DNA from 4 places in the Kitasatospora sp. NPDC058406 genome. Region 1 is predicted to be linked to each of the others. Evidence: riboswitches for the same ligand, from Rfam matches in the RefSeq annotation. Region 1 holds a riboswitch; each other region holds the start of a gene.
What was found. Region 1 has a riboswitch for cyclic di-AMP ahead of ACFWOG_RS00465 (hypothetical protein). Riboswitches for the same ligand answer to the same signal wherever they lie in the genome.
Positions count from the first base shown of each region.

Region 2: another riboswitch for cyclic di-AMP. It lies ahead of ACFWOG_RS06900 (transglycosylase family protein); the one in region 1 lies ahead of ACFWOG_RS00465 (hypothetical protein).
Region 3: another riboswitch for cyclic di-AMP. It lies ahead of ACFWOG_RS37135 (transglycosylase family protein); the one in region 1 lies ahead of ACFWOG_RS00465 (hypothetical protein).
Region 4: another riboswitch for cyclic di-AMP. It lies ahead of ACFWOG_RS35945 (peptidoglycan DD-metalloendopeptidase family protein); the one in region 1 lies ahead of ACFWOG_RS00465 (hypothetical protein).

Region 1 covers NZ_JBHXKE010000001.1:106,510-108,700, forward strand. The annotation lists gene ACFWOG_RS00460 (hypothetical protein) at 1-160, shown strand, start outside; gene ACFWOG_RS00465 (hypothetical protein) at 203-1,462, opposite strand; cyclic di-AMP (ydaO/yuaA leader) riboswitch at 1,472-1,620, opposite strand; gene ACFWOG_RS00470 (MoaF N-terminal domain-containing protein) at 2,141-2,191, shown strand, end outside.
Region 2 covers NZ_JBHXKE010000022.1:21,473-23,663, reverse strand. The annotation lists gene eno (phosphopyruvate hydratase) at 1-81, opposite strand, end outside; gene ACFWOG_RS06900 (transglycosylase family protein) at 334-1,287, opposite strand; cyclic di-AMP (ydaO/yuaA leader) riboswitch at 1,293-1,439, opposite strand; gene ACFWOG_RS06895 (cytochrome P450) at 1,670-2,191, opposite strand, start outside.
Region 3 covers NZ_JBHXKE010000321.1:501-2,691, forward strand. The annotation lists gene ACFWOG_RS37135 (transglycosylase family protein) at 1-1,318, opposite strand, end outside; cyclic di-AMP (ydaO/yuaA leader) riboswitch at 1,305-1,501, opposite strand; gene ACFWOG_RS37140 (hypothetical protein) at 1,736-2,191, shown strand, end outside.
Region 4 covers NZ_JBHXKE010000291.1:6,139-8,329, forward strand. The annotation lists gene ACFWOG_RS35940 (MFS transporter) at 1-499, opposite strand, end outside; cyclic di-AMP (ydaO/yuaA leader) riboswitch at 810-971, shown strand; gene ACFWOG_RS35945 (peptidoglycan DD-metalloendopeptidase family protein) at 975-1,985, shown strand.

The DNA.
Region 1 (2,191 bases):
GGTGTACCGCAGCGCGACCGCCCTGATCCCGGTCAGGCTCGCCACGACCGTCCCCCTCGGCAACCTGGAGGGCGGCTACGTCGCGGTGCGCGGCGACGACGACCACAACGAGGCCAACAACCGGCAGCCGTTCGCGATCGAGGTCGTGCAGACCGCCTGAGACCGCCCGCTCCTCCGGGAGCGGACGGTCTCGGGGCCGGTCCTAGCGGTAGACCCGGACGTAGTCCGCGGCGAAGGTGATCGGCGCGGTGCCCTGGGGCGCGGGGTGGTACTGCCCCGCGCTCAGGGACAGGTTGAGGATCAGGTACGCGGACCAGGTGGTGCCGACGCCCTTGCCGTCCGAGAAGACCTTGACCCCGTTGACGTACCAGTCGACGGAGGTGGCGCCGTAGTGGGTGCCGATGGTCACCCAGCCGTCCTTGGCTATCGCCTTGGCGTCCGTGTAGTACAGGTGACCCGGCTTGACGTGGTTGGTCAGTTCCAGCAGGTTCGGGTTGTCGGGGTGGTACTCGAAGGTGTCGATCTCCCCGTTGCCGTTCTTCCAGGTCCACAGCGCCGGCCAGGCGCCGGTGCCGGCCGGGAGCTTGACCCGGGTCTCGGCGTAGTCGCCGGTCTTCACCTGGAAGCCCTCGCCGGAGTACTCGGTGGTGAGCAGCCCGGTGTCCCAGGACTGCTTGCCGTTCTCCAGCTTGTTGGCGCCCGGCCTGGCGGTGAACGTGGCGGCGCCGCCGCCGACGGTGACGTTGTTCTTGTTCAGCCAGTCGAGCTTGTTGTCGTCGGGGTTGTGGTTGCCGTAGCGGTAGGCGCTGCTGCGGTCGCCGGTCCAGCGGGAGCCGTAGGCGATCGGGCCGCTGAACTCGTCGGACCAGGTGAGCTTCTTGCCCGCGACGGGGGCACCGGTGGCGGGGGGCGTCGTCGGGCTCGTGGTGGGGGGCGTGGTGGGGGGCGTCGTCGGCGACGGGGTGGGGGTCGGGCTCGGCGTGGCGGTGGCGGAGACCACCAGCTGCCGGGAGGGCAGGTTGTGCCAGGCACCACCGAGGTCCTGCCAGAAACCGAACTGGGTGTAGGTGCCGGCCGCCAGGGTGCGCGCACCGGTGGTGATCGACAGGCCGCTCGGGCAGATCTGCGCGTTGCTGACGTTGCCGGGGAAGTCGAGGTTGCGGCCGGCCGCGTCGCGGATGCCGACGCCGACGGTCTTGGCGGTGAAGCAGGCCGAGGAGTGGACGGCCAGCGAGGCGGTCGAGGCCTTGCCGGCGACCATGGTCGCCGGGGTGAGGGCGTCCTGGGTGACGGTGGGCGCGGTGGCGGCCTGGGCTCCGGTGAGGGCCGGGACGCCGAGCAGGCCGGCGCCGGTGACGGCGAGCACTCCGGTGGCGGCGAGGGCGGCGGTGCGGCGCCGGTGGGTGGGGCGGGCGTGGCGGGGCGCGTGGCGCCGGGCAGGCCGGTGCGGGGCAGGGGGCATGGCTGGGTCCTCTACGACGCCTGCGAGGTGAGCTGTCGGGTTCGGGCTGAGGTTGCCCGGCCGCCCGGGGAGCGGCTTCACCCCTAGCCGCGGTCCGGGCGCGGAGGCGCACGGACCGGGCACTGACCTTGGGTCCCCCGCTCCCGTCCGCTGTGGTGCTCGGGTGCCGACCGGCGGGTGGACAGGACTCGGCGTCCCGACGGCGGGAGTCCGCGACAGCGGACGCCCCTGCAGGCTAGGCAGGCCGCCGGGGACCGGACAACCTCGCACGGACGGTTGTCGCGCAGGTCACAGACCCGGCGTCCGCGGATGATCAACGCGCCTGCGGAGTTGATCAGTTGGGAGGAAGCTACGGATCAGGCCCCGGCCGGGGCCCTCCGGTCCGGGGCGGCACCGGCGCCGCGCTCCCGAGGAGCACCGCGGCCCGGTCGAGGAGGGCCGCCCTGGAGGACCGCCCGGGAGGGCAGGTTCCCCGGCCGGTGGCGGGGTGGAGCGGGAGGCGGCCGGCAGGAGGGCGCGGCAGGAGGACGTCCGGTGCGGGGCCCGGCCCGTCGGCCCCGGCCCCGTGCCCGAGTACGCCGCGAAAGACGGGGCGGTCGGATAGGTTGGGGATCCAACCGCGCCGGAACCGTCCGGACCGCACCGGGAACCGCATGAGAGACGAGGACCAGCCCCACCATGACCGCCCCCCTGCCCGGCTTCGCCGGCCGCACCTTCCTGTTCCAGGTC
Region 2 (2,191 bases), on a different contig from region 1:
GAGGCCCACCTCGACCTCGACCGTGGGGTTGCCACGCGAGTCGAGAATCTCACGGGCTACGACGACATCGATGGACGGCACGAGGCATCTCCTAGCGGAAACAGGTTCGGCTGACGGTGGGTGCTGTCGGCCGGACGATTGCGGAGTCGTTACGACCAGAGCCTAACCGCACGGGCTCTCCGGGCCACGTCGGCCCGGGTCCCGTCTCAGCGTGTGGCACGGCTACCCGCCGGTAGTTCACCTGGTTGCCCCACGGAAGGGGGCCGGATCGGGACGAAGGGGCCGGACCCGGTCGAACCCGGCCCCCCCTCGCGATCCACCGGCGAAACGGCATCAGCCGAGGGTGAGCACCTGGCCGGGGACGATCAGGTCGGGGTCGCCGCCGACGGTGCCGCGGTTGCCGTCGTAGAGCGCCTGCCAGCCGCCGGAGACACCCTGGCCGGCGGCGATGCCGGCGAGCGTGTCGCCCGCCCGGACGGTGTAGCCGTGGCCCGCGCCCTGCTGGGCGGCCGGGGCGCTCTGGGCGGCGGCCGGACGGGCGTCCTGGACCGCGGCCTGACCGGCGTACTGCTGGTAGACGCTCTGGTGGCTGGTCCAGTACCAGCCGCCGTTGTTCTCGTACCAGAACACCTTCGCGTCGGCGTCCCAGCCGGACATGCCGGAGAAGGACGGGGCCTGCCCGTACTGCTGCACCTGCGGCCGGTCCTGCTGGGCCTGCGGCTTCGGCGCGGCGTGCTTCGGGGCCTGCTTGGCCGCCTGGGCCGGCTTCTCCTGCTGGGCCGACTTCGGCGCGGCGTGCTTCGGCGCGGTGGTCTGCGGGGCGGTGGTCTGCGGCGCGCTCGGCTGGGTGGCGGCCTGCGGGACGGCCGGCTTGGCGTCCGCCGAGGTGTCGACCGCCGCCGGGGCGCCGCCCTTGCTCAGGCCCGCCTTCTTGGAGCAGACCGGCCAGGCGCCCGGCCCCTGCGAGGCGAGGACCTTCTCGGCCACCGAGATCTGCTGCGCCTTGGAGGCCTGGTTGGCCTGCGGCGCGTACGAGGTGCCGCCGAACGCCTTCCAGGTGCTGGGCGTGAACTGCAGGCCGCCGTAGAAGCCGTTGCCGGTGTTGATGCTCCAGTTGCCGCCGGCCTCGCACTGGGCGACCGCGTCCCAGGTGGAGACCGGGGCGGCGGAGGCACCGGTGGCGCTGAGGATCGGCAGGGCCAGCCCGACACCGGCGACGCCGGCGACGGCGATGGCCTTCTCGGTCTGGGTACGACGACGATGACGGCCGGTTCCGACGAACAGCATGAAGAGGTCCCTCTCCGCACGCCTGCGAGGTGAGCTGTCGGGTTCGGACCGGGAGGTGGCCCGGCCGCGCGAGGCGGCTTCACCCCAAGCCGTGGGGGACGGCAACAAACCTGGTTCCCCCGCCCCTGCCCAGGGTCTGGTCGGTTTCCCGGGGCACGACGGGCAGGACTCGGCGTTCCGTGCTCGGGGCTCGCAGCTGCGAACTCCACGGAGAGTAGACAGATCCGTAGAGCAATCACAAGCTCATATCGTCGGTATCACACGGAAATCACGTCAGGTGATGGATCGCCCACCAACGGGGGCGCTATGTCCGGGTTGGTGACGGTTCAATCTCGCCGTCCTGCCTGGTCGGAGACCTTCCGTCAGCGTGTCGCGGGTCGCCTCACCGATCGGACGGAGCACCGGACGACTGCCCGGAAGAGGCCCTTTCGGGCATCTTCTCGGGGGTGAATTCCACGGGAAGTTCACGAAGTCCACGCATGATCAGACCACCGCGCCACCGCAGGTTCTCCGGGCTCTCGGCGAGCCGCAGGTCGGGCAGCCGGGAGAGCAGCGTGGCCAGCGCGGACCGCCCCTCCAACCGGGCCAGCGGGGCGCCGATGCAGTAGTGGATGCCGTGCCCGAAGCCCAGGTGCGGGTTGTCCGCGCGGGCCAGGTCGAGGGTGTTCTCGTCGGCGAACCGCGCCGGGTCCCGGTCCGCCGCCGCGAGCACGACCAGCACCGGGTCCCCGGCCGGGATCAGCACCCCGCCGATGGTCAGCGGGCTGGTCGCGAACCGCCACGTCGCCAGCTCCACCGGCCCGTCGTAGCGCAGGAGTTCCTCGATCCCGGTCTCCAGCAGACCACTCTCGCCACGGGCGATCGACTCCTGGAGCAGGGCGCGCTGGCCGGGATTGCGCAACAG
Region 3 (2,191 bases), on a different contig from region 1:
CCCAGTTGGCCAGGGTCTGGGTCCGCACGCCCGACCTCGGGTTGGCGGCCTCGACGTACTTGCCGTCACCGATGTAGAGCGCGACGTGGTGGACGCCGGAGTCCTTGCCGTTGTTGGACCAGAACAGCAGGTCGCCCGGCTTGAGGGCGTCGAGCGAGACGTGCGTGGACGCGGCGGCCTGGTCGGCGGCGACGCGCGGGACGGTGATGCCCGCGGCGCGCAGCGCGGCCTGGGTGAGGCCGGAGCAGTCCCAGCCGCCGTTGCCGGTGCCGCCGTAGACGTAGGCCTGGCCGACCTTCGACTGGGCGAAGGAGACGGCCGCGGCCATGCTGCCGGTGGCGGCCTGGGCCGGGGCCGGGGTCTCGGCCTGGGCGGCGGGCTTGGCGGCCGGCTTGGTGGCCGGGGCGGGGGTCTGGGCGGCCGGCTCGGTGGTGGCGGTGCCGGTCCCCGCGTCCTTGGCCCGGTTGAACCAGTCGAAGCCCTTGCCGGACTCCTCCGAGGCCTGGTTGCCCTTGGCCCGGTCGCCGAAGGTCAGGTGCTGGCCCGGGTAGATGCTGTGCGGGCCCTCGGTCAGGGTGGCGCGGTTGAGCTCGTAGAGCCGCTCCCAGCCGCCCTGGACGTCGTTCTTGTCGGCGATGGAGGAGAGCCAGTCGCCGACGGCCACGGTGTAGTCGGCGGACTGCTTCCGGTCGCCCTGCTGACCGCCCTGCTGGCCGGTCTGCTGGCGCCACTGGCGCCCGTCCTGGCCGCCGTCGCCCTGGCGGGCGGCGTCGGTGGCGGCGGGAGCCTGCGCCTGCGGCTGGGCGGCCTTGGGCGCGGCGGGCTGCGTGGCCTTCGGCTGGGCGGCGGGCTTGGCGGCCGGGGCCGGGGTCTGGACGGCCGGCTTGGCGGCGGCCGTGGAGGTGTCGACGGCGGCCGGGGTGCCGCCCTTGGTCAGGCCGGCCTTGACCGAGCAGACCGGCCAGGCACCGGGGCCCTGCACGGCGAGCACCTTCTCGGCGATCGCTATCTGCTGGTCCTTGGTGGCGAGGTCGGCGCGCGCGGCGAACGAGGTGCCGCCGAACTCGGCCCAGGTGGAGCTGGTGAACTGGAGTCCGCCGTAGAAGCCGTTGCCGGTGTTGATGCTCCAGTTGCCGGTGCTCTCGCACTGGGCGACCTTGTCCCAGGTGGCGACGGAGGCGGCCGAGGCGGTGCCGGTGGTGAGGCAGGGGATGGTGAGGCCGATGCCCGCGACGCCGAGGGTGGCGATGGCGCGACGGGTGCGGCTGGACAGGCGGGTGCCGTTGGTGGGCAGCATGAAGACGCGGTCCTCTCCCACGCCTGCGAGGTGAGCTGTCGGATTCGGGCTGGAGTTGCCCGGCCGCGCTGTGGACGCGGCTTCACCCCTAGCCCTGGTCGGTCCGGGGACCGGCCTGGGCGAACTACCTGTGGTTCCCCCGCTCCTGCCGTGGTGCTTCGTACTTCCAGCGCACCCGACGGCAGGACTCGGCGTTGCAGGGGAGCTGGGTCCGTGTGGCCACGAACGGGGAGCACGTTAAGCAGAGCCGCCTTCAAACCGCAAACATGTGTGAGCCACGTCACTGTTTGCGAAATCCGTGGTGGGCGGCTGTCCTTCATGATCAGAAATGACCGATTTCATGCAACGCCCGTCGCGGTCAACGCAACTGCCTATGCTTCAGAGCGTCGGTAGGACGCCGGCGCCGCCGCAGCCGCCCGTGGGGAGGGCTACGCACCGATGGCCATGGACGAGGACCCGGCCCCCGCCCGGCCGACCGGCCGGGCGCGCGGAGCGCATCGCAGGGCAAAGCATCGCAGAGCGGACATCCCACCCGAACCGCCCCTAACTCCCTTAAGTCGCCGCACTTTACTGCGCTGGCTCGCCGTCGGCACCGCCTTCGCGGCGGTCAGCGGCGAGGAGGTGCTGCGGCGCTCGCTGAGCGGCCCGACCGAACCGGTCGCCGCCGTCGCCGGATCGTCCACGGCCGTCGGCGCGGACCGGACGGGAGCCGGAGGCCACGGTGGGGCGTCCCCCGAGGCCGCTCCGGTGGGCGCCGCGCCCGAACAGCCGGCCCCCGCGCCCACCGTCGACCAGAGCGGCCGCCGCTGGTCCGACCCGGCCGGCTGGGGCGGTGCCGTGCCCGGCCCGAGGAGCACCGTGCGGATCACCGACCGGGTGCTGCTCGACACCGAC
Region 4 (2,191 bases), on a different contig from region 1:
CCACCAGCCAGCCGCCGAGGAACGGTCCGACCGCCGCCGACACCCCGCCGAGGCCGGACCAGAGGCCGACCGCGGCGGAGCGGTCCTCGGGGTGGAAGACCGCCTGGAGCATCGCCAGTGATCCCGGGGTGAGCAGGGCCCCGCCGACGCCCTGCACCGCGCGGGCGGCGACCAGCACCTCGATGGTGGGCGCGGCCGCGCAGGCCGCGGAGGCGACGGCGAACCAGACCACGCCGAGCAGGAAGATCCGGCGCCGGCCGTACCGGTCCCCGAGCGCGCCGCCGAGCAGGATCAGCCCGGCCAGGGTGAGCAGGTAGGCGTTGAGCGTCCACTGCAGGGCAGCGAGCGGGGCGTCGAGATCGGTCCCGATCCTGGGCAGCGCGACGTTCACGACGGTCCCGTCGAGCATCGCCAGGCTGGAGCCGAGCACCGTCGCCAGAAGTACCCAGCGACCCTGCGCGGTGCCCAACCGCAGGATGCCGGCCTCGGAGGTGGCCACGGCATGATCGTCCGCCCCGGGGGCCGACGTGACAAGGGTCACCGGGGGCGTGTCGGCGGATGGCTTTCCGTGAGTGATCGTGTGCGGACCGGTCCGGAAATCGGCGGAGGGTCGTGGATCAGTGGCACGCCGTGAATCGATTGTGTGCGTACTGTGCAGCCGATCATTCGGAGCGTGACGGCGGTCCGGTGTTTTGTTGCGAGTTCAAGAGATCGACATTGCTTCACTCGGACGGATGAGTTTTAGTTCAGCGACCGCCCGGCGTCAGCCCGGGTGGCCACCGGGTGGAACGCCTAGTCCTGCCGCTGCCCGGTGGTACGCAACGAACTCTGTTCGGCAGGAGCGGGGGACCCAAAGGTAAGTCGCCGGACCGGAATTCGCGGTCCGGCTTGGGGTGAAGCCGCCTAGATGCGGCCGGGCAACTCCAGCCCGAACCCGACAGCTCACCTCGTAGGCGTCGGAGAGGACATCAGCCATGGCCGCACAGGCTCGTCGTATCGCCCTGCCCCGCGCCGTCCGCATCGGTATCGCCACCGCCGTCACCGGCGCCGCCTTCGCCCTCCCGCTGGTCACCGCGGTGAGCGCCCAGGCCCACGAGGCTCCGGCCGCCAAGCCCCACCAGACCAGCACCTGGAACGGCGCCGCCAGCGTCGACGCCGCCCCGGCCGCCGAGACCGCCCCGGCCGCCGCGGCCGAGGAGACCTACAAGGTCGCAGGCGGGGACACCCTGTCGAAGATCGCCGACGCGAAGAACGTCCAGGGCGGCTGGGAGGCCCTGTACGAGCGCAACCGCTCGGTCGTCGGCGCCAACCCGAACCTGATCTACCCGGGCCAGCAGCTCGCACTCGGCGGCAAGGCCGTCGAGGCCGCCAAGCCGGCCGCGCCCGCCGCCAAGCCGCAGGTCTCGCAGGACTCGGTGAAGCCGGCCGCCAAGCCCGCCGCCCCGGCCGCGAAGCCCGCCGCCCCGGCCGTCAAGCCGGTCGCCCCGGCCGCGAAGCCCGCCGCGCCCGCCGCCAAGCCCGCGCCGGTCCAGGCCGCGAAGCCCGCCGCCCCGGCGCCGGCTCCCGTGGTCGCCTCCTCCGGCTACGTCGCCCCGCTGGCCGGTACCAAGCTCGGTACCGCCTACGGTGTCGCCGGTTCCATGTGGTCCTCCGGCCACCACACCGGTGTCGACTTCTCCGCTGCCACCGGCACCCCGCTGCGCGCCATCGCGGCCGGCACCGTGGTGAAGGCCGGCAACGGCGGCGCCTACGGCAACGAGGTCGAGATCAAGCTCGCCGACGGCAAGTACGCCCAGTACGCGCACCTGTCCTCGATCGCGGTGAAGGTCGGTCAGACCGTCACCGCCGGCCAGCAGATCGGCCTCTCCGGTGCGACCGGCAACGTGACCGGCCCGCACCTGCACTTCGAGATCCGCACCGGCTCGGAGTACGGCTCGGACATCGACCCGATCGCCTACCTGCGGGCGCACGGCGTCTCGATCTGATCGAGCACCAGAACCACCGCTGGGTGCGGGGTGAACGACCTCCCGGAATGGTCATGTCGGGTGACCGCTTGACCGGGTGATCGCCGCACCACCAGTGGATCCACGGGCGCGGGACACGCCCGTTGGGCCGGCCCGGTTCGCGAGACCTCCTCTCGCGAACCGGGTCGGCCTTTGTCGTTTACTCCCCCCGGGGGGGATCTTTCCGG